3 regions of the Actinomadura decatromicini genome follow, and region 3 is predicted to be linked to each of the others. Evidence: predicted binding sites of a transcription regulator. Region 3 holds the regulator's gene; each other region holds the start of a gene.

The links. The regulator HrcA, encoded in region 3, represses chaperone genes, less so after heat shock. The targets are predictions, from matches to a motif close to TTGGCACTCTCNNNNNGAGAGTGCCAA.
Positions count from the first base shown of each region.
Region 1: a site for HrcA is predicted at 4,479-4,505, ahead of groL (chaperonin GroEL). Genes of this name have one in related genera too.
Region 2: a site for HrcA is predicted at 4,573-4,599, ahead of groES (co-chaperone GroES). Genes of this name have one in related genera too.

Region 1 is NZ_VSRQ01000010.1:300,835-307,900, forward strand. It holds SAM riboswitch class I at 1-29, shown strand, start outside; gene thrC (threonine synthase) at 46-1,293, shown strand; gene FXF68_RS37590 (MoaD/ThiS family protein) at 1,307-1,585, shown strand; gene FXF68_RS37595 (DUF5713 family protein) at 1,689-2,030, shown strand; gene FXF68_RS44880 (CPCC family cysteine-rich protein) at 2,036-2,317, opposite strand; gene FXF68_RS37605 (STAS domain-containing protein) at 2,694-3,080, opposite strand; gene groL (chaperonin GroEL) at 4,635-6,263, shown strand; gene FXF68_RS37615 (MFS transporter) at 6,280-7,066, opposite strand, start outside.
Region 2 is NZ_VSRQ01000005.1:730,400-737,465, forward strand. It holds gene FXF68_RS26370 (aminoglycoside phosphotransferase family protein) at 1-719, opposite strand, end outside; gene FXF68_RS26375 (apolipoprotein A1/A4/E domain-containing protein) at 953-2,623, opposite strand; gene FXF68_RS26380 (class I SAM-dependent methyltransferase) at 3,247-4,476, opposite strand; gene groES (co-chaperone GroES) at 4,723-5,031, shown strand; gene groL (chaperonin GroEL) at 5,118-6,746, shown strand.
Region 3 is NZ_VSRQ01000004.1:559,061-566,126, reverse strand. It holds gene FXF68_RS21105 (DUF4870 domain-containing protein) at 1-427, opposite strand, end outside; gene FXF68_RS21100 (antitoxin YezG family protein) at 709-1,149, shown strand; gene hemW (radical SAM family heme chaperone HemW) at 1,265-2,473, shown strand; gene FXF68_RS21090 (DUF3097 domain-containing protein) at 2,466-3,290, opposite strand; gene hrcA (heat-inducible transcriptional repressor HrcA) at 3,578-4,591, shown strand; gene dnaJ (molecular chaperone DnaJ) at 4,592-5,728, shown strand; gene FXF68_RS21075 (16S rRNA (uracil(1498)-N(3))-methyltransferase) at 5,795-6,526, shown strand; gene FXF68_RS21070 (hypothetical protein) at 6,636-7,066, opposite strand, start outside.

The sequences.
Region 1 (7,066 bases), on a different contig from region 3:
CGACCAAGGTGGCGCAGGAAAGATGGGGAGAAAGGCCTCGCCAGCATGGCACTCACGCCTGCCACCGCCGACCTCGGACCGGCAACCGCCCTCGTCTGCCGCGAATGCGGCTCGTCCCGCGATCTCGGGCCGCACTACGCCTGCGAGGAGTGTTTCGGCCCCCTGGAGATCGCGTACGACTTCGGGGGAGTCACCCGCGCGAGCATCGAATCCGGTCCGCGCAACATCTGGCGGTACCGGGGACTGCTGCCCGTCCCGTCCAACATCGCGGACACGCCGAACACCGAGCCCGGACTGACCCGGCTCGTCCGCGCCGACAACCTCGCCGAGAGCCTCGGCCTGCAGAGCCTCTGGGTCAAGGACGACAGCGGCAACCCGACCCACTCGTTCAAGGACCGCGTCGTCGCCGTCGCGCTCGCCGCCGCCCGCGAGCTCGGCTTCAAGGTGCTGGCCTGCCCGTCCACGGGCAACCTCGCCAACGCCGTCGCCGCGGCGGCCGCCCGCGCGGGCATCCGCAGCGCGGTGTTCGTCCCGTCGAACCTGGAGTCGCAGAAGATCATCACGACGGCCGTCTACGGCGGGACGTTCGTGACGGTCGACGGCAACTACGACGACGTGAACCGGCTCGCCTCGGAGATCGCCGGGGAGCAGGACGACTGGGCGTTCGTCAACGTCAACGTCCGGCCGTACTACGCGGAGGGCTCCAAGACCCTCGGCTACGAGATCGCCGAGCAGCTCGGCTGGCGGCTGCCGGACCAGATCGTCGTCCCGGTCGCGTCCGGCTCCCAGCTCACCAAGATCGACAAGGCGTTCCAGGAGCTGATCAAGCTGGGCCTCGTCGAGGACCGGCCGTACCGCGTGTTCGGCGCGCAGGCCGCGGGCTGCGGCCCGGTCGCCGCCGCGTTCAAGGCCGGCCTCGACGTGATCCGCCCGGTGAAGCCGGACACGATCGCGAAGTCCCTCGCCATCGGCAACCCGGCCGACGGCCCCTACGTCCTGGACGTCGCCCGCCGCACCAACGGCGCCGTCGAGGACGTCACCGACGACGAGGTCGTCGAGGGCATCCAACTGCTCGCCCGCACCGAGGGGATCTTCGGCGAGACGGCGGGCGGCGTGACCGTGGCGACGCTCCGCAAGCTGATCGGCACCGGGGCGCTCGACCCGTCCGCCGAGACCGTGATCATCAACTCGGGGGACGGGTTGAAGACCCTGGACGCCGTCGCGCCGGTCGCCGCGCCGTCCGCCAACATCGCCCCGTCCCTGGAAGCGTTCCGCGCCGCGGGCCTCGCCTGAGAAAAGGAGCAGCATGAGCACCGTGTCCGTCCGTATACCGACGATCCTGCGGACCTACACCGGCGGCGAGGCGGAGGTGAAGGCCGAGGGCGCCACCCTGCGCGCGGTCGTCGCCGACCTGGAGGCCAGCTACTCCGGCATCTCCGCCCGCATCCTGGACGACGCCGGCAAGATCCGCCGCTTCGTGAACGTCTACGTCGGCGACGAGGACGTCCGCTTCGCCGACGGCCTCGACACCGCGACGCCCGAGGGCGTCCAGATCTCGATCATCCCCGCCGTGGCGGGCGGCTGAGAGCCGAACCCGATCCCGGCGCGCCCCCACCGCGCGCCGGGATCGGGTTCATCTTTGTCGGAGGCATGGTGCAGTATCGGCGCCAGTCCACCGAGGAGCCAGGGTGCCGTTCAAAAACCAGCAGATCGCCGACCACGCCTTCCTGCAGAAGATGTTCGAGGACGACTACTACCCCGACCACCTGGTAGCCAAGGCGAGGTCGATCCTGCAACGCCTCTGCGAACGAATAGAGGCCGAAAACCCCGCCGACCTCCCAGCCCTCTACACCCTCACCCAGGCCGCCACAGAAGAGATCAACGTCCTGACCGAGGAGTTCTACGAGGCGGACAGCGAAATAGAAACAGTGGCCCGCGACTTCCTGGCCGAAGACTTCTGGTTCATCGCAACCGCCTACGACTTCCCCAACGCAGACCTAGAAGAACTAGTAGCAAACCGAGACTGGTAACCCCGCTAAAAGAGCGGATGCTCCCCGGGGAACGCTTCGCGGACGTGCGAGAGCATCCTCTCCTCACACGCTCCGAACCGCTCAAAGTTCTGCCGCGCCTGCCCCAGACTCAAACGCCGGTTCGGCCCGCCCCGAACCACGTCGACGTCATGCTCGTCCTGCCCGTCGTCCTCCCAAAAGCACACCGGGCAGATCTCGAAGAACCCCCGTTGCTCAAGCGTCAAATAACCGCAACAAGGACACGCATAAGGCTCCCCTCGCGGCCCCCGTCGCACATTGAAGAACACTGTTCTCGATGCCTTACCGGAGAAGGAGGCGCCACTACTCGACCAATACCTTGGCCCTCCAGAGCCTCGACCGGCCGTGGCCGGATGCCATCCACGGCTTCAGGCTAGTCACACGGACCGAGCGCGAAGGGCCGACGGCTGACCGTCTCCTGCTCTCGTGTTGTCAGCCGTCGTGCGCGGCGCCGGGTGGTGGACGCCGAGGAAGCGGGCTGCCACCCAGGTGTGACGGCTTGGGCGTGCGGCGGAGCCGCCGCCATCCTCGACAGATCGGGATCGGGGGAGCCACGCACCTTTCCAACTCAGCTTGCAACGTCCCTGTACCGGCGGAGTCTCGCGCCAGCCTCAGCGATGTTCGCAGTCGCGCGGCCTGGGTGATTCAGTTGGACATGGCCAGGTCGCGGGGCAGCGCCTCAAGGATCTCGAATCGCTGATCCAGACCGGTCATGTTGAGGAGGTTGGAGACTCGTGGCGAAGGGCGCAGAAACACGAGGCGACCGCCTAGAGCCGTGATGCGCTTCCAGGCGCGAAGCAGTGCGTTGATACAGGAAGAGTCGCAGAAGGTCAGCCCGGAAAGGTCGATCGCTATGCGGGGCGGGGTCCGCAACGGGAGCACGCGGGCGACTCCGTCATCGAGAAGCGGCGCGCTGTGGAGGTCCATCTCCCCGTGAACAACTATCACCGGCCAGTCGTCTTGCTCCTTCAGGGAGACGCTTGCTTCTTGTTTCTTCACGGAGACGTTTGCTTTGCGTGGTGCTGCCACCATCGCCCTACAACCTCCCGACCATCGATCCAGGTCACGAGCCAAACCCATGCCGTAAGTACGACTGCGCTTACCCGGTGTAGACGTGATCTAACGCGGCGACGCGTCCCCCATGACGACCGGCCGGGACGGGGCTGGCCAGTGCGGCGCGACGCGCGGCCCGGCCAGCCGCCCGGTGACCGGCACCCACGCCACACGCCCCGCGCGGCCAGGCGCGGGGCCGCGCTAGCGGCCCAAGCGCCGCCGCCCCCTGATTCCAAGCAGCCAAATTCCGCAGAGCATCTACGCCGCAGCGAGAGACATTTCCGAGTACCCGCAAGGCCCGAGAGTTGCGAACCCTCGTAGGGGCGATGAGGACGCCATGGTAAAGCCGCTGGCTGGATGCCGCATGGGCGACCGTACATGGAGTGTGATTGCAGCAGACCTCCGGTTGTGCACGAGACCCCGGCGTGTCGCTGAAACGATCAAGGGCGTTCTCGACAGGGGGACGCCCGTAGCGTCTCAGACATGCCCGGTCGCTCGTCCCGTCTTGGGGCAGTTTTCCTCTCGCCCGGAGCGGCCGGGACCGGCCCGGAGAGGACGGCAAGCCAGCCGTTTCCGACTGGCCTCCGGCGACTGCGGAAAGGCTGCCCTTAATGTGAGGGGGTTCTGCTCGTCCAGTTGGAACGCGATGTTCGCCGGTTGAATCCATATTGGGGGGCTGGTTGTAGGGTGGCGGCGTTTCGGGCTGTTGTGTTGTGTTTGAGGTTGGGGAGTGTCTCGTTAATGAGACTCGGGAGTATGGCCGAGGGCTTGGGGTTGCCAGTCAGGGTGGTTTGAGTGATGGTCGGCAGCTCGGCGAAGGCTTGTAGGGCTTCGCGGGCTCCTGGCAGGGCTCGGCCTCGTGTGCGCATCTCGTCGGCTCGGGCGCGGTCGCCGGCGGCCTGGGCCTCGACGAATTTGGGGAAGTAGTCGCCTGGGTCCTCGATGTCGTAGAGGTCGAGGGTTTCGCGGAAGATGACTTGTTCGGTGCGGCCGGTGACGTCTGCTAGGCGGTCAACGTGGCGGCCCGGGCTGGGCACTCGGTGGCGATGCTGCGGAGCGCCTACGCTCACTGCATCGACGGCGACTAGGAGATCATGAACCGGCGCATTGATGCAGCGCTGGGGGCTCCTCCCGCACCCGCCACGGAACGCGCGGAACAAACCGGCCCTCCCTCGCTCCGCCCTCGGGTCCGTGTTCCGCGACTGTTCCGTGAATGTCGGCGGACGACCGCACACGGTGGAACACGGCGAGGCAGGCGCGACACCCGCCTGTCTCGTCCCGACGCAGGTGGGAACAGGTCCAGGCCGGTAGGTGAACCTTCCCTGGGTGAGGATGCGCGGCGCTTGCACTCGGCAGGGTAGAGTGCTAAACAAACGGTTGGCACTCTGCTGTGGAGAGTGACAACTTCACAGTCTGGGTCGGGGCGATGAGGCTCCAGTTCGGCGGCGGAATGGCAGTCGTCGGCGGGGGCCGTCCGTCGCGGGCGTCGGCTCGATCCGTCTAAGCCACCTTGTTCCGGGAGGACTGGAGCCTATGGCTGCAAAGATGATCGCGTTCGACGAGGAGGCCCGTCGCGGTCTTGAGCGCGGCATGAACCAGCTCGCCGACGCCGTCAAGGTGACCCTTGGTCCCAAGGGCCGCAACGTCGTGCTGGAGAAGAAGTGGGGCGCCCCCACGATCACGAACGACGGTGTGTCGATCGCCAAGGAGATCGAGCTCGAGGACGCGTGGGAGAAGATCGGCGCGGAGCTCGTCAAGGAGGTCGCCAAGAAGACCGACGACGTCGCCGGTGACGGCACGACGACGGCGACCGTGCTGGCCCAGGCGCTGGTGCGCGAGGGGCTGCGGAACGTGGCGGCCGGGGCGAACCCGATGTCGCTGAAGCGCGGCATCGAGTCCGCGGTCGAGCGGGTCAGCGAGGAGCTGTCCAAGCTCGCGAAGGACGTGGAGACCAAGGAGCAGATCGCCTCCACGGCCTCCATCTCCGCCGGCGACCCGCAGATCGGCGAGATGATCGCCGAGGCGATGGACAAGGTCGGCAAGGAAGGCGTCATCACGGTCGAGGAGAGCCAGACCTTCGGTCTGGAGCTTGAGCTCACCGAGGGGATGCGCTTCGACAAGGGCTACATCTCGCACTACTTCGTGACAGACCCGGAGCGGATGGAAGCGGTCCTGGAGGACCCGTACATCCTGATCGTCCAGGGCAAGGTGTCGGCCAACAAGGACCTGCTGCCCGTGCTCGAGGGCGTCATGCAGTCCGGCAAGCCGCTGCTGATCATCGCGGAGGACGTCGAGGGCGAGGCCCTGGCCACGCTGGTCGTCAACAAGATCCGCGGGATCTTCAAGTCCGTGGCCGTGAAGGCCCCGGGCTTCGGCGACCGCCGCAAGGCCATGCTGAACGACATCGCCGTCCTGACCGGCGGCCAGGTCATCAGCGAGGACGTCGGCCTCAAGCTGGAGAACACCTCGGTCGACATGCTCGGCCGGGCGCGCAAGATCGTCATCGCCAAGGACGAGACCACGATCGTGGACGGCGCCGGTGACGCCAACGAGATCGCGGGCCGGGTCAACCAGATCCGCACCGAGATCGACAACACCGACTCCGACTACGACCGCGAGAAGCTCCAGGAGCGCCTGGCCAAGCTCGCGGGCGGCGTCGCGGTGATCAAGGCCGGCGCCGCGACCGAGGTGGAGCTCAAGGAGCGCAAGCACCGCATCGAGGACGCCGTCCGCAACGCCAAGGCAGCGGTCGAGGAGGGCATCGTCCCCGGCGGTGGCGTGGCGCTGCTGCAGGCGGGCGCCAAGGCGTTCGACAAGCTGGAGCTGTCGGGCGACGAGGCCACCGGCGCGAACATCGTGAAGCGCGCTCTTGAGGAGCCGCTGAAGCAGATCGCCGTCAACGCCGGTCTTGAGGGCGGCGTCGTGGTGGAGAAGGTCCGCAACCTCACGCCGGGTGAGGGCCTGAACGCCGCCACGGGCGACTACACCAACATGTTCGAGGCGGGGATTCTCGACCCGGCCAAGGTGACCCGGTCCGCGCTGCAGAACGCTTCGTCGATCGCCGCGCTGTTCCTGACCACCGAGGCGGTCATCGCCGAGAAGCCCGAGAAGAACCCGGCTCCGGCGGGCGGCATGCCCGACGCCGGCGGCATGGACTTCTGAGCCGAACGGCGAACGATCACTGCTTGACCTGAGAGGGGCGGCCTTCGGGCCGCCCCTTTTGCGTTCCCGCGACGGGCGGCGTCCGGTCGCGGCGGGGGAGGAGCAGCGGGGTCGCGAGCATGAGCGCCCCGGCGATTCCGAGCGCGGCGCGCGGGCCCGTCACCCCGGCCAGCACGCCCCACAGCCCGGTCAGGACGGCGGTGGCGGCGTTGCCGGTGATCGTCCAGGCGGAGAGCGTCCGGGCGACCCGGTCATCAGCGGTCTGGGTGAGCCGGTACGTCACCGAAACGGGATTGAACACCCCGATGCAGAGGATCAGCGCGAACTCGACGGCGATCACCAGCGCGAGCCCCGCGGCCCCCGGCCGGACGAAGAACAGTCCGATCGGCCAGCACACGCGCAGCGTCCCCGCGGCGAGCATGACCCGGTGCTCCCCGAACCGCGCGACGAGCCGCGGCGACAGCCGGGCACCGACGAGCCCGCCGAGGCACGGGACGCCGAGCGCCAGCCCGTACTGCCACGGCGCGAACCCGAGATCGCCGAGCATCAGCACCGCCAGCACCGGCGCCGTCGCCATGATCAGGCCGTTGACCAGGACCGTGTTGAGGAACAGCGGACGCAGCACCGGATGGGCGAGGATGTGCCGCCACCCTTCGAGCAGGCCGCCCGCCCGCGCCCGCTCCGTCCGGACGGGGCGCGGCTCGTCCCCGCCGATCGCGCGGATCGCGCCCGCCGACAGCAGGTAGCTGACCGCGTCGGCCACGACGGTCGTGACCGGGCCGAACAGTCCGATCGCGGCGCCG
Region 2 (7,066 bases), on a different contig from region 3:
GCGATGTCGACGGCGATGGGCCCGGACGAGGCGTCCGACCAGTCGACGACGCCGGTCAGCTTGCCGTAGGACCAGAGCGTGTTGTCGGCGTGGTAGTCGCGGTGGATGAACCGGGCGGGCGCCTCCGGCGCGGGCCGGGACGCGATCTCGAAGGCGCGCTCCCACAGCCGCGGGCGGAGCGCGTGCCGCGGCGGGACGCGGGCGTCGAGCCGGTTGTGCGGGACGTAGGGCGGCATCGTGGCCGCGCCGTTCAGCGCGTGCACCGCGAGCAGCGCGGCGGCGAGCTGGATGAGGTATTCGGGCAGGTCGTCCGGGGACGGCCGGGGCGGGTGCCCGCCCAGCCGGGTGATCAGCAGCGCGGGGACGTCGCAGTAGGCGCCCGCCGGGTCGGCCGCGACGAGGGCCGGGGTCGGGATCTCGCACCCGGCGAGCAGCGCCAGCGCGGCGATCTCGCGTTCCGGGGAGAACTCGGAGCCGTGCCGCCGCGCGGGCGCGGGCTCGCGGGCCGTCCAGCGGCGCAGCACGAGCCGGTGCGCCTCGCCGGAGCGGCTCTTCACGAGCAGCGCGTGGTTGGCGTGCGCGGCGCCGCCCGCGAGCGGCCGCACCATGCGGACCTCGGCGCCCCGGCCCAGACACTCCTCGACCCAGCGCAGCGTGCTGCGTCCGGGTGGAGCGCCGGTCGGCAGGCAGGGAGCCGGTGTATGCGTCACCTGATCCATGAAAACGGATTCCGAAGGGTATTGGGAGTGATTTTGCGAAGACGGAACGTAACAAATTGCACGTCATCGCGGTGCCGTGACGGAGTACTTTCGGCGGTCTCACCAGATTGCCGGACAAACGTCGCGGATCCCGGTGGGTATCGACGGCACGGATTCCGTGGTCCCGGTGACGCGCGTCCGGGCGGAGCCGCCTGAGCGGCCCCGCCCCGATCGTCGCGCCGGGCTCCGGCCGGTCAGTCCTTGGTGTCGCGGCGGGGCCGCAGGAGCGCCTCGGCGAGCGCGAGCATCGTCTCCTCCAGGTTGGACAGGCGCTTCAACACGTCCTCGTGCACCGCGTTGACCTGCTTCGACACGTCGTCGTGGACGCCGTCGACCTTGCGGCCGACCTCGTCCTCGACGTGCGAGACCCGCTTGGCGAACTCGGCCTGGGCGGCGTCGGCGCGGCGGCCCGCGTCGTCCTGCATGCCCTCCACGCGGCGCGCGAAGTCCTCCTGGACGCCGCCGACCTGGCGGGCCACGTCCTCCTGCATGGCGCCGACCTGCTTCGCGACGTCCTCGTGGATGACGCCGACCTGCCGGGTGACGTCGGCGTGGATGTCGCCGATCCGCTTGCCGACCGTGTCGTGGACGCCGCCGACCTGCCGCGTCACCTCCTGGTGCACCGACTCGACCTGCTTCGCGACGTCGGCGTGCACCGACTCGACGCTGCGGGACACGAGGTCGACCTGCGCGGTGAACTCCTCCAGCGCGCCGTCGATCCGCGTCGCGACCTGCTCGTGGATGCCCTCGATCCGCTTGCGGACGTCGTCGTGCACGTCCTCGAAGCGGCGGGAGAACTCGTCCATGCGGCGCGCGACGTCGCTGTAGGCGGACTCGGCGATCTCCGACATCGTGGCCTTGACCTCGTCGCGGTCCGGCCGGGTGCGCAGCTCCTCGATCAGCGGGTCGACGGCGTCGGCGAGGTGCTTCTCCAGGGCGTCGAACCGGTCGCCGTAGTCGGCCGCCGGGCGCCGCGCCAGCTCGCCGAGCAGCCGGTGCAGCTCCGCGATCTCCAGGGTGGCGGGGAGCCGGTTGATCCGCTCGGTGACGCCGTCGAGCCGGCCGTCGATGCCCTCGAACCTGCCGTCCAGGCCGTCGAGCTTGCCGGACACGCCTTCGAGGCGTCCGTCGACGCCGTCGAGCCGTCCGTCCAGGCCGTCGAGGCGGCCGCCGACGCCCTCGACGCGCCCGCCGATCGCGTCGAGGCCCTGCTCCATCCGCTCGGCCATCTCGCCGAGCGCCTGGTCGACCCGGGCCGTCACGCCGTTCACGGAGTGTTCGAGCCGCTCGGAGCGGTGGCCGAGCTCGGCGAGCGACTTGTCGAGCCGGTTGAAGCGGACCGACGCGGCCTCCATGCTGCCCTGGAGCTTGTCGAGCCGCTTCGTCATCTCGTCCATGCGCGCGGACGCCTGCTGGGTGGCGTCCGTGATCGCCTGCGCGGAGTCGAGGACGGCCTGGATCCGGGTGAGCCCCTCGTCGACGTTCTCGGCGACGACGCCGACGTCGGCCCACAGCGCGGGCAGCTCGGCGACGGGCTTGACCCGCTCGCCGAACGTCTCGATGTGCTCGGCGAGCCCCTCCGCCCACTCGGGGGGTTTGCCGACCATCTCGTCCACCTGCCCGCGGACGGTGTCGACCTGGCCCCGGACGGTGTCGAGCTGCCCGGTCAGCCCGGTCAGCTCCCGCTCCCGGACCTCGCGCAGCAGCCACTCCATGCCTTCGAGCCGCTGGCGGATCTCGTCCAGGACCTGGCCCTGTGAGCGCTGTTCATAGACGTGGTCCTGCGCCGCCCGGGCGAGCAACTCCCGCATCCGATCCGAGACCGGTTGACCCCCCGTCTGCAGGAAGTTGTGATTCGTTTCCACCCGACGCTCCTTCGTGTGCCGGCGCGACGAATTGACGCACGGCAATGAATCTGGAGAGGCCACTGTAGTGCGTGCGGAGGGCGCCGATAACGGCTAGCAGAGAACATTGTGAGTTCAGTGGAATGCGCCTGTTATCCGGCAGAGGCGGTTGGTGAGTCTTGGTGATGGATCAGCCTTATTCCCGCTTCGCGGCTATTGCGGTGATTGATGGGGTTATGTCCCTAGATGGGGGGTGGACGGGACGGCCCCTCGACGGCGATCTATCCGTACATCTCGTCCAACGTCGGTCGTTCGCGGGGCGCCGGGGGATGCGCGCGGCCGGGCGGGCGTCGGCGGGCGGAGCCGCCGCGCGGCGGGTCCCGGCCATTTTCGGCGGCGCATTCGGGGACGCCGGAGTCCCGCCGCTGAACCTGCCTTGGTGTTTCCCGCTCCGGCCGATCCCGGCGCGCCGATTCCCGGGCCCGGCGGACGCCTTGCCCGCCGCCCGCAATCACCGGCGAACACAATGCCGAAAAGGCCGAGGATTTGCCCGCGCATGGCGCGTCGCCCGGCCCCGCTTGGCGTGCTCCGGCCGCGGGGAGATCTTTGGACTTGATCGGCGCCCGGCCGCCGCTCCGGGCGGGTCAGCCCGGCGGCGCCTGCGCCGCCGGGCGCGCCAGGAGCGCGACCGGGTCGCGCCCGACCCGCGTGACCACCAGCGTCAGCTCGGCCGCGCCGTGGCCGGGACGCCGCCCGCCGAAGCCCAGGTCGCGGCGCAGGCGGTCGACGTCCACCGCCGACCCGCGCTTCTTCACCGTGAGCACGCCGACCTCGCGGCGGCGCAGCTCCGCGCGCAGCCGCTTGACCGAGAAGGGCAGCACGTCCTCGATCTCGTACGCGGATGCGAAAGGTGTGGGGCGCAGCGCGTCGGACGTGATGTACGCGATGTGCGGATCGGCTAGCCCGCCGTCCACCGACTCGGCGACTTCGCCTACGAGATGGGCGCGAATGACGGCTCCGTCTGGCTCGTACAGATAACGGCCCCAATCGCGTACGTCGGGGACGTCCTGTCCAGACGGAGTCAGCGTCCACACCTGTGGATCGACGTCGGACGTGAGCAGCGTGGCTCGGCGCCCCACGTCCCCGGCCAGTTCGCCCAGCCACAGGGCCGCCTCCTTGACGTCGCCCCCGACCGACACCCATTCCGCTTCGGCGCCGTCCGGGACGGCCTCGTGCGGTATCCCCGGAGCGACCTTCACGCAGGCCGCCCTCACCCGCCCGGCCTTTTCCAGGACGGCGTCCAAGGGCGGCTCATAGGAACGCGGGTCGAAGACCCTGCCCCGCGCAGTGCGACGTCCGGGGTCGGCGAACACGGCGTCGTATCCGTCCGGGTCTTCCTTGGTCGCATCCCCCACGCGGACGGACGCGAGACCGTCCAACCCCAGCGCGGACACGTTCGCCCTTGCGACCTCAGCCGTCAGCGGGTCGATTTCCACACCTTCGCCTGGGAGACCGTCCCGTGCCCGTGCGATGAGGTCCGCGCCTATGCCGCACCCCAACTCCAGGACGCGCGCCCCAGGAAGACGGTCGGCGAACCGCCGCGCACGGTGCGAGGCCACGCTCGCGCGGGTCGACTGCTCCAGTCCGGTCTGGGTGAAGTACATGCGGTCGGCGTCCGCGCCGAACTTGACCCGCGCGCGCTGACGCAGCCGCACCTGGGTCAGCGCGGCGGCCACGAGCGCGGGGTCGTGCCGCTCGCGCAGCCGGGACGCCGTCGCGAGGAGGCCGCCCTCGCTCACGTCCGCCCCGGCGGCCTCCGCGAGGACCGCCCGGCCGGACGGCCCGCGCAGGGCCGCGAACAACGCGATGTCCATGCGCCGAAGTTAGCGGCCGGTGAACGCGCAGGAACGGCTGACGTGTGGGTCCGTGTCCATGTTGACGGGTTACCGGGCACGGAATAGTCTCCATGACTGGCACTCTCCATACGAGAGTGCCAATACAGCGACGAAGGTCGGTCTGGCACCCGCGACGGCAGGCCGGTCCAGGGTCGCCTCTTCTGTCACATGTGCTGGCCGGCCCGATGTGGTCGGCCGAGGACCAATCGAAGGGGAGGTCAGATCGTGACGACCGCCACCAAGGTTGTTCTCAAGCCGCTTGAGGACCGTATCGTCGTCCAGCCGCTTGAGGCCGAGACCACCACCGCTTCCGGCCTGGTGATCCCGGACACCGCGAAGGAGAAGCCCCAGGAGGGCACCGTCATCGCGGTGGGCCCGGGCCGAGTCGACGACAAGGGCGAGCGCGTCCCGGTCGACGTCAAGGTCGGCGAGGTCGTGCTCTACAGCAAGTACGGCGGCACCGAGGTCAAGTACAACAACGAGGAGTACCTCGTCCTCTCGGCCCGCGACGTGCTCGCGGTCATCGAGAAGTAATCACCGAGAACGTGATGCACCCGCCCCGGTCGGCGCCGCCTTCGGCGGGGCTGCCGGGGCGGATCGCGTGAAAGAGGAGTATCCGCATGGCGAAGATCCTGGAGTTCGAGGAGGACGCTCGCCGGGCTCTTGAGCGCGGCGTCAACGCTCTCGCGGACGCCGTCAAGGTGACGATCGGCCCGCGCGGCCGCAACGTCGTCATCGACAAGAAGTTCGGCGCGCCGACGATCACCAACGACGGCGTCACGATCGCCCGCGAGGTGGAGCTGGAGGACCCGTACGAGAACCTCGGGGCCCAGCTCGCCAAGGAAGTGGCGACCAAGACCAACGACATCGCGGGCGACGGCACCACCACGGCGACCGTCCTCGCGCAGGCGCTGGTCCGGGAGGGCACCCGCAACGTGGCGGCGGGCGCGTCCCCGCTCGCGCTGAAGCGCGGCATCGACGCCGCCGCCCAGTACGTGTCCGACCAGCTCCTCAAGTCGGCCCGCGAGGTCGAGGAGAAGGGCGAGATCGCGCACGTCGCGACCATCTCCGCGCAGGACCCGAAGATCGGCGAGCTGATCGCCGAGGCGTTCGAGAAGGTCGGCAAGGACGGCGTCATCACCGTCGAGGAGGCCCACACCATGGGCCTCGAGCTGGAGTTCACCGAGGGCCTCCAGTTCGACAAGGGCTACCTGTCGCCGCACATGGTGACCGACGCCGAGCGCATGGAGGCCGTCCTGGAGGACGCCTACGTCCTCATCGTCGACGGCAAGATCTCCAACGTGCAGGAGTTCCTGCCGCTGGCCGAGAAGGTCGCCCAGACGAAGAAGCCGCTGCTCGTCGTGGCCGAGGACGTCGAGGGCGAGGCCCTCGCGCTGCTCGTCGCGAACAAGATCCGCGGCACCTTCCTGTCCGTCGCCGTCAAGGCGCCGGGCTTCGGCGACCGCCGCAAGGCGATGCTCGGCGACATGGCCACCCTCACCGGCGGCCAGGTCGTCAGCGAGGCGATCGGCCTCAAGCTCGACTCCATCGGGCTGGACGACCTCGGCCGCGCCCGCCGCATCACCGTCGACAAGGACGCCACCACCATCGTCGACGGCGAGGGCTCCGCCGACGACGTCAGCGCCCGGATCAACCAGATCAAGGTCGAGATCGAGAACTCCGACTCCGACTGGGACCGGGAGAAGCTGCAGGAGCGCCTCGCCAAGCTGGCCGGGGGCGTCTGCGTGCTGCGCGTCGGCGCCGCCACCGAGGTGGAGCTGAAGGAGAAGAAGCACCGCCTGGAGGACGCCATCTCGGCGACCCGCGCGGCCATCGAGGAGGGCATCGTCTCCGGCGGCGGCAGCGCGCTCGTGCACGTCGCCAAGGAGGGCTTCGAGACGCTCGGGCTGTCCGGCGACGAGGCCACCGGCGCGGAGGCCGTCCGCAAGGCGCTCGCCGAGCCGCTGCGCTGGATCGCCGAGAACGCCGGCCAGGAGGGCTACGTCGTCGTCTCCAAGGTGCAGGCGCTGAAGCCGGGCAACGGCTACAACGCCGCCACCGACGAGTACGGCGACCTGGTCGCCCAGGGCGTCATCGACCCGGTTAAGGTGACCCGCTCCGCGGTGACCAACGCCGCCTCGATCGCGGGCATGCTCCTCACCACCGAGGCGCTCGTGGTCGACAAGCCGGAGGAGGAAGAGGCCACCGCCGGCGGCGGTCACGGACACGGCCACGGGCACGGCCACTGATCCGCTTCTGATCGCCCCGCCGGGCGCGGGCGAGCGGCTCGCCCCGCCTGGTGATCATCGACAGGCCCCCGTCCCATGGACGGGGGCCTCGTCATTTCTGTGGGCGACCTGTGGATAACCGGGCACGGGGCGCAGCGGACAGACCGCGATGCGTAGTATCCCCAGGGTTCGTCCAGCACTGTGACCATTCTGTTGTACTCGGCGGTGGAGACACGCCCGGGACTGCTGGGCATCATGCTTGACGTGACCGAGGGAAGCTACGCCGGGACCATGACCGCGCGCACTGCCGAACCCTCGGGAGGGCTCGCCCCTCCAGCCCA
Region 3 (7,066 bases):
AGATGAGCGCTTCCATGACCAGCGAGAGCAGCCCGAACACGAACCAGACGGCGACGGCGGCGAGGCCCATGTTGAGGCCCTGCGCGGCGTGCCGGCGGACGAACGGCGACCCGCCGCCCTTCCCGACGAGGACGACCGCGGGCGCGATCACGCCGACGAGGAACTGACCCACGTACGCCATGAGCGACCAGGTCTTCTCGTCATCGGAGACCGGACCGAAATGGCCCGGCATCTGGGCCGTGCCCCCGCCCTGCTGGAACTGCGGCTGCTGAGGCTGTTGCGGCTGCTGCCAGGAGCCGCCGGGCTGCGGCTGCTGGGGCTGCTGGGGTTGTTGCTGCCAGAGGTTGCCCGGCTGCTGCCAGGGCGTCTGCTGCTGCCATCCGGGCTGCTGTCCCTGGCCGGGCGACGGGGGAGGCCCGTAGGCCATGGCGGAGTCCTCTCCTAGTTCGCTGAGCGAGCTATGGGCTGAAGTGTATGACTCCTTGGACGCCTCCGGAGTTCGCTCGGGTTCCCGCTGACACCCGTCACGTGTCCGTTTCGTGCCACCTCGCCGAATGCGAGCGGGGCCCGTCCGGAGACGGAAATGCGATGATCTCTTCGTGGACCCCGGTACGGTCGGAAGGTACGGTGCCGATCAAGCAACGTGTCGATCGAGCTAAGGCGTCCCCTCGGGGGTCTGAGGGTCGTCCCCCTGAAAGGTAGGGCAGCGTGACCGACCCCGACCAGGTTCTGCGTTCCGCGAAGGAGCGGGAGACGGTGAACGACGCCGTCCGCGCGCTGCGGTCGGCCGCGCCGTCCGGCTGGGAGCGGCTCGACTTCGAGTTCCGCGCGACGGTCGGGATCGACAGCGCGTCCCTGGAGGTGGAGGGCGCGGACGGCGGACGCCGCACCGCCCTGCCGCCGGGCCAGGCCGTCGGGATGATGGACGAGCTGCGCCGCGCCATGTACCGCAGCGGCCAGGGCGCCTGGTTCACCGCCCGCCTGAAGGTCGAGCGGTCGGGACGGTTCAGCGCCGAGTTCGACTACGACGGCGAGCCCGACTTCACGCCGCCGCTCACCTCGTCCGCCTACGCGATGGACCTCGACCGCTTCCCGCGCACCGACGAGCACATCCCCGACTGGCTCCGCGCCAAGCTCGGCGAAGCCTGACCAGAGAGCCGGAGCGACGGAGCACCGGAGCGACGGAGCACCGGAGCGACGGAGCACCGGAGCGACGGAGCACCGGAGCGACGGAGCAGGGCTCGGGGCAGGGCAGACTGGAGGCGTGCCCTCGACCCTTCCCGACGGTGATCCCGTACCCGCGGACGGCTCGCTCCCCGGCAGCGCCCTCGACGGCCTGGGAAAGCGTCCGTTCGCGTTCTACGTGCACGTCCCCTTCTGCGTGACCCGCTGCGGATACTGCGATTTCAACACCTACACGGCGTCGGAGCTCGGTCCGGGCGCGAGCCGCGACTCCTACGCCGACACCGCCATCGCGGAGGTCCGCATGGCCCGGCGCGTGCTGGGCGACGTCGACCTGCCCGTCGAGACGGTCTTCGTCGGCGGCGGCACGCCGACCCTGCTCCCCGCCGACGATCTCGGACGTGTCCTGGCCGCCATCGACGCGGAGTTCGGGCTCGCGCCGGGCGCGGAGGTCACCACCGAGGCCAACCCCGAGTCGGTGGACGAGACCTACGTCGCCAGGCTGCGCGAGGTCGGGTTCACCCGCGTCTCCTACGGGATGCAGAGCGCGCGCGAGCACGTCCTCGCCGTCCTGGAGCGGACGCACACGCCGGGACGTGTCCCGCAGGTAGTGGAATGGACGCGCAAGGCAGGCTTCGAGCACATCAACCTCGACCTGATCTACGGCACGCCAGGCGAGACCGACGACGACTGGAGGGGGTCCTTGCGGGCCGCCCTCGAAGCGGAGCCCGACCACGTGTCGGCGTACGCGCTCATCGTCGAGGACGGCACGCGCCTAGCGGCACAGGTCCGGCGCGGCGAACTGACCGCTCCCGACGACGACGCCATGGCCGACCGGTACCTGATCGCGGACGAGACCCTGTCCGCGCACGGCCTGCGCTGGTACGAGATCTCCAACTGGGCCGCGACGCCCGCCGCCGCCTGCCGCCACAACATGCTCTACTGGACGGGCGCCGACTGGTGGGGCGTCGGTCCGGGCGCGCACAGCCACGTCGGCGGGACCCGCTGGTGGAACGTCAAGCACCCCGCCGCCTACGCCTCCCGTCTGGCCGAGGGCACGACGCCCGCGCACGCCAGGGAGATCCTGGACGACGACGACCGCCGCATAGAGCGCGTCATGCTCGAACTGCGCCTCGCGCAGGGCTGCCCGTCCACGCTGCTGGACGACAAGGCCGTCCGGAAGGCGATCGACGATGGCTTGATCGAACCGTCCCCCTACGAACGGGGCCGGGCCGTCCTGACCCGCAAGGGCCGCCTCCTAGCCGACGCCGTAGTCCGCGACCTCACCTGACGGCGGTGACGAAGTCGATGAGTTCTTCCACTCGCCCTAGGAGGGCGGGTTCCAGGTCGGTGTAGGAGTTCACGCGGCTCAGGATGCGCTTCCAGGCGGCGCCGGTGTCGTCGTCCCAGCCGAGCCGGGCGAGGACGCCCTCCTTCCAGGGGATGCCGCGCGGGACGCGGGGCCACTCCGGGATGCCGACCGACGACGGCTTCACGGCCTCCCAGATGTCGATGAACGGGTGCCCGGTGACGAGGACGTGCGGCGACGACACCCGCGCCGCGATCCGCGACTCCTTGGAGCCTTCGACGAGGTGGTCGACGAGGACGCCGAGGCGGCGGTCCTCGTCCGGGCCGAACTCCTCGACGATGGCGGGCAGGTCGTCCACGCCTTCGAGGTACTCGACGACGACGCCCTCGACCCGCAGGTCGTGGCCCCAGATCTTCTCGACCAGCTCCGCGTCGTGGACGCCCTCCACGTAGATGCGGCTCTCCTTGGCGACCTGGGCGCGCAGCCCCTGGACGGCGATGGACCCTGACGCCGAGCGCGCGGGCCGTCCGCCGCCGGGCGCCGCGGTCGGCCGGACGAGCGTGACCGGCTTGCCGTCGATCAGGAACCCGGACTTGGTGAGCGGGAACACCCGCCGCTTGCCGAACCGGTCCTCCAGGGTGACGCCGAGCTTGTCGCAGGCGACCACGGCGCCGCAGAAGCCGCTGTCGGGGTCTTCGGCGACGAGGCCCGGCTCGGCGGGCACCTCCGGGATCTGTCCCTTGCGGGGACGCCGCCAGTCGCCGCCGAGCACGTCGTTTCCATAGTCCTTACTCCGCACGGGTCCGCACATTAACCCGGCGGGACGCCCGCGCGGCGTCGCCCGTCGTCCTTCGGCGTGGCGTCCCGGCCCCCCGCCGCCCCGACGCCCCGCGTCGTAAAAGGGTGGTTCCTGGGTGGATGGGCGGCGGCGTCCGAAACGGATAAGATCGCGCAGCCGTGCCGGTGCGCGCGGGGCACTCCAGAGTGGCTCTCCGGGCCGTACAATTGGCACTCGGGAGGAATGAGTGCCAGCGGCGCGGGGGCGCCGGCGGCACGGGCCCCGGCGGGACGAAGGAGGTGACCCGGGTGCTGGACGACCGCAAGCTCTCGGTCCTGCGCGCCATCGTCGAGGACTACGTCTCCACGAACGAGCCGGTCGGTTCCAAGGCCCTGACAGACCGGCACAATCTCGGCGTGTCTCCGGCCACCATCCGCAACGACATGGCGGTGCTGGAGGAGCAGGGCTACATCACCCAGCCGCACACGAGCGCCGGACGCGTCCCCACGGACAAGGGCTACCGGCTGTTCGTCGACCGGCTGTCCACGATCAAGCCGCTGTCGGTCGCCGAGCGCCGCGCGATCGAGACGTTCCTGTCCGGCGCCTACGACCTCGACGACGTCGTCGGCCGGACGGTCCGGCTGCTCGCGCAGCTCACCCGGCAGGTCGCCGTCGTGCAGTACCCGTCGCTGACGCGCTCGTCGGTGCGGCACGTGGAACTCGTCCCGGTCGCCGAGGGACGGCTGCTGCTCGTCCTGATCACCAACACCGGGCGGGTCGAGCAGCGGGTGATCGAGTCCGCGGGCCCGGTCAGCGAGGAATCCATCGGGCACCTCCGGGCGTTGCTCAACACGTGCCTCGACGGGCTGGGCCTCGGCGACGTCCCGACCGCGGTGGCCGACCTGCCGGACAAGGTCGGCCCGGACGACCGTCCGCTCGCGGCGGCGGTGCTGTCGGTGCTGCTGGAGACGCTCGTCGAGAAGCACGAGGAGAAGATCGTCTTCGCCGGGGCGGCGAACCTCGCCTCGGTCGACTTCTCGCAGGGGCTGCGGGAGGTGCTCGTGGCGCTGGAGGAGCAGGTGGTCCTCATGCGACTGCTCGGCGAGACCGGCGACTCCTCTAAAGTTACGGTGCGGATCGGCACCGAGAACCCCGACCTGGGGCTCCGGTCGACCTCGGTCGTCGCCGCCGACTACGGGGTGGGCGACCTCACCCTGGCCCGGCTAGGAGTGCTCGGGCCGACACGCATGGATTACCCCAGCACGATGGGAGCGGTACGGGCAGTGGCACGCTACGTGGGACAGATCCTGGCGGGGTCGTAAGTGGCCAACGACTACTACGCGACCCTGGGCGTCCGGCGGGACGCCAGCGCCGACGAGGTCAAGAAGGCCTATCGCCGGCTCGCGCGGGAACTCCACCCGGACGTCAACCCGGATCCGGAGACCCAGGACAAGTTCAAGGAGATCACCCAGGCGTACGAGGTGCTCTCCGACCCGAAGAAGCGCGAGATGTACGACCTCGGCGCGGACCCGTTCGCGTCCGGCGCCGGTGCGGGCGCGGGCGGCTTCGGCGGCGCCGGGTTCCCGTTCAGCGACATCATGGACGCCTTCTTCGGCACCGCGACCTCGCGCGGCCCCCGGTCGCGCGCGCGCCGCGGCCGGAACGCGACGCTGCGGGTGGAGCTCGACCTCGCCGAGACGGCGTTCGGCACGACCCGCGAGCTGTCCATCGACACCGCGGTCGCCTGCACGACCTGCGAGGGGTCGGGCTGCGCGCCCGGCACCCACCCGGACACCTGCGAGACGTGCCACGGGCGCGGCGAGGTGCAGCAGGTGCAGCGCTCGTTCCTCGGCCAGGTCATGACGGCCCGGCCGTGCCCGGCCTGCGGCGGGTTCGGCTCGGTGATCCGCAACCCGTGCACCGAGTGCTCGGGCGACGGCCGGGTCCGCACCCGCCGGACCGTCAAGGTCAAGATCCCCGCCGGGGTGGAGAACGGCATCCACATCCAGCTCGCCGGGGAGGGCGAGGTCGGCCCCGGCGGCGGCCCGCCCGGCGACCTGTTCCTGGAGATCGTCGAGAAGCCGCACGCGATCTTCGAGCGGGAGGGCGACGACCTGCACTGCACGGTCGAGATCCCGATGACGGCGGCGGCGCTCGGCACCAGCGTCACGATCGAGACGCTGGACGCGGCCGAGAGCGTCGACATCAAGCCCGGCACGCAGTCCGGGCAGGTCATCACGCTGTACAACCGGGGCGTCCGGCACCTCAACGAGAGCGGCCGCGGCGACCTGATGATCCACGTGAACGTCGAGACGCCGAACCGGCTCGACGAGGAGCAGGAGGAGCTGCTCCGCCGGCTCGCCGCGCTGCGCGACGAGGAGCGCCCGCCCGGCAAGTTCGCGCCGGGCCAGCGGAGCGGCGTGTTCTCCCGCATCAAGGACGTCTTCAACCAGCACTGAAGAGCCACGGCGGCGGCCTACCGCGAAGGCCGCCGCGGCGATCCGGACGACTGAACGGGAGGGCGCGTGAGCCCGCCGGTGTTCCTCGCCGGGACGGACGCGCTCGCGCGCGACCGCGTCGTCCTGGACGGCCCCGAGGGGCGGCACGCCGCGACCGTGCGGCGGCTGCGCCCCGGCGAGCGCGTCGACCTCACCGACGGCGCCGGGCTGCTCGCCGAGTGCGTCGTCGCCGCGGCCGACCGCGCGTCCCTCACGCTGGACGTGCTGGCCCGCCGCCGCGAGCCGGAGCCCGCGCCGCGGATCACGGTCGTGCAGGCCCTCCCGAAGGGCGACCGGGGCGAGCTGGCGGTCGAGGCGATGACCGAGGCGGGCGTGGACGGGATCGTCCCGTGGGCGGCGTCCCGCTGCGTCACGCAGTGGCGCCCGGAGCGCCGCGAGAAGGCCCTCGCCCGCTGGCGCAACGCGGCCCGCGAGGCGGGCAAGCAGGCCCGGCGCAGCCGCCTCCCGGACGTCGCCGGCCTCGCCTCGACGGACGACGTGGCCGGACGGATCGCCGCCGCGTCCCTGGCGCTCGTCCTGCACGAGGAGGCCGACGCGCCGCTCAGCGCCGCCGAACCGCCCGCGACGGGCGAGATCGTCGTCGTGGTGGGCCCGGAGGGCGGGATCACGGACGCGGAACTGGACGCGCTGGCCGCCGCGGGCGGACGCCCCACCCGCCTCGGCCCGACCATCCTGCGCACCTCGACAGCGGGGGTCGCGGCAGTGGCCCTCCTACTGGCAGCGACCGGCCGCTGGTAACTGCGTTTCATTGTGGGGGACGACCCCCCACACCCCCCGAAGTGGCCGTTCGGCTCCCTCCACTCCGCTGGCGCTCCGTTCCGGGAGCCGAGCGGCTGGAGCCGAACGGCTAGGAGCCGCCCGTTGCGGCGCCTTCGCCGTTGGTCGTCTTCGCGGGCTCGCTGGACGGGGGCGGCGTGGGCTGGTCGGTGGGCTCGCCCGGCCCGGGCGTCCCGGTCGCGGGCGGCGTCGGGGTGGCCGACGGCGTCTGCGACGGGCTCTGGCCCGGGCACGAGGAGGCGGGCGCCGGGGTGGCCGGCTCGGCGCCGGGCGAGGCGGCCGCCGTCGGCGTCCCGGACCGGGGGATCGTGCAGGACGACAGGCCGGGCGAGGTGCTCGGCCTCGTCGTCGACGTCGCCGCCGACGTGCCGGACGGGTCGCCGCCCGGCGACGCGGGGGCGGGGAACTCGGGGCCGCCGTCCGCGTTGTCGCGGTCGCCGCCCGACTTGTCGTGCCCGCCGCCGGACGGCCCGTTCGCGCCGACCGACTGCTGGATGAGGT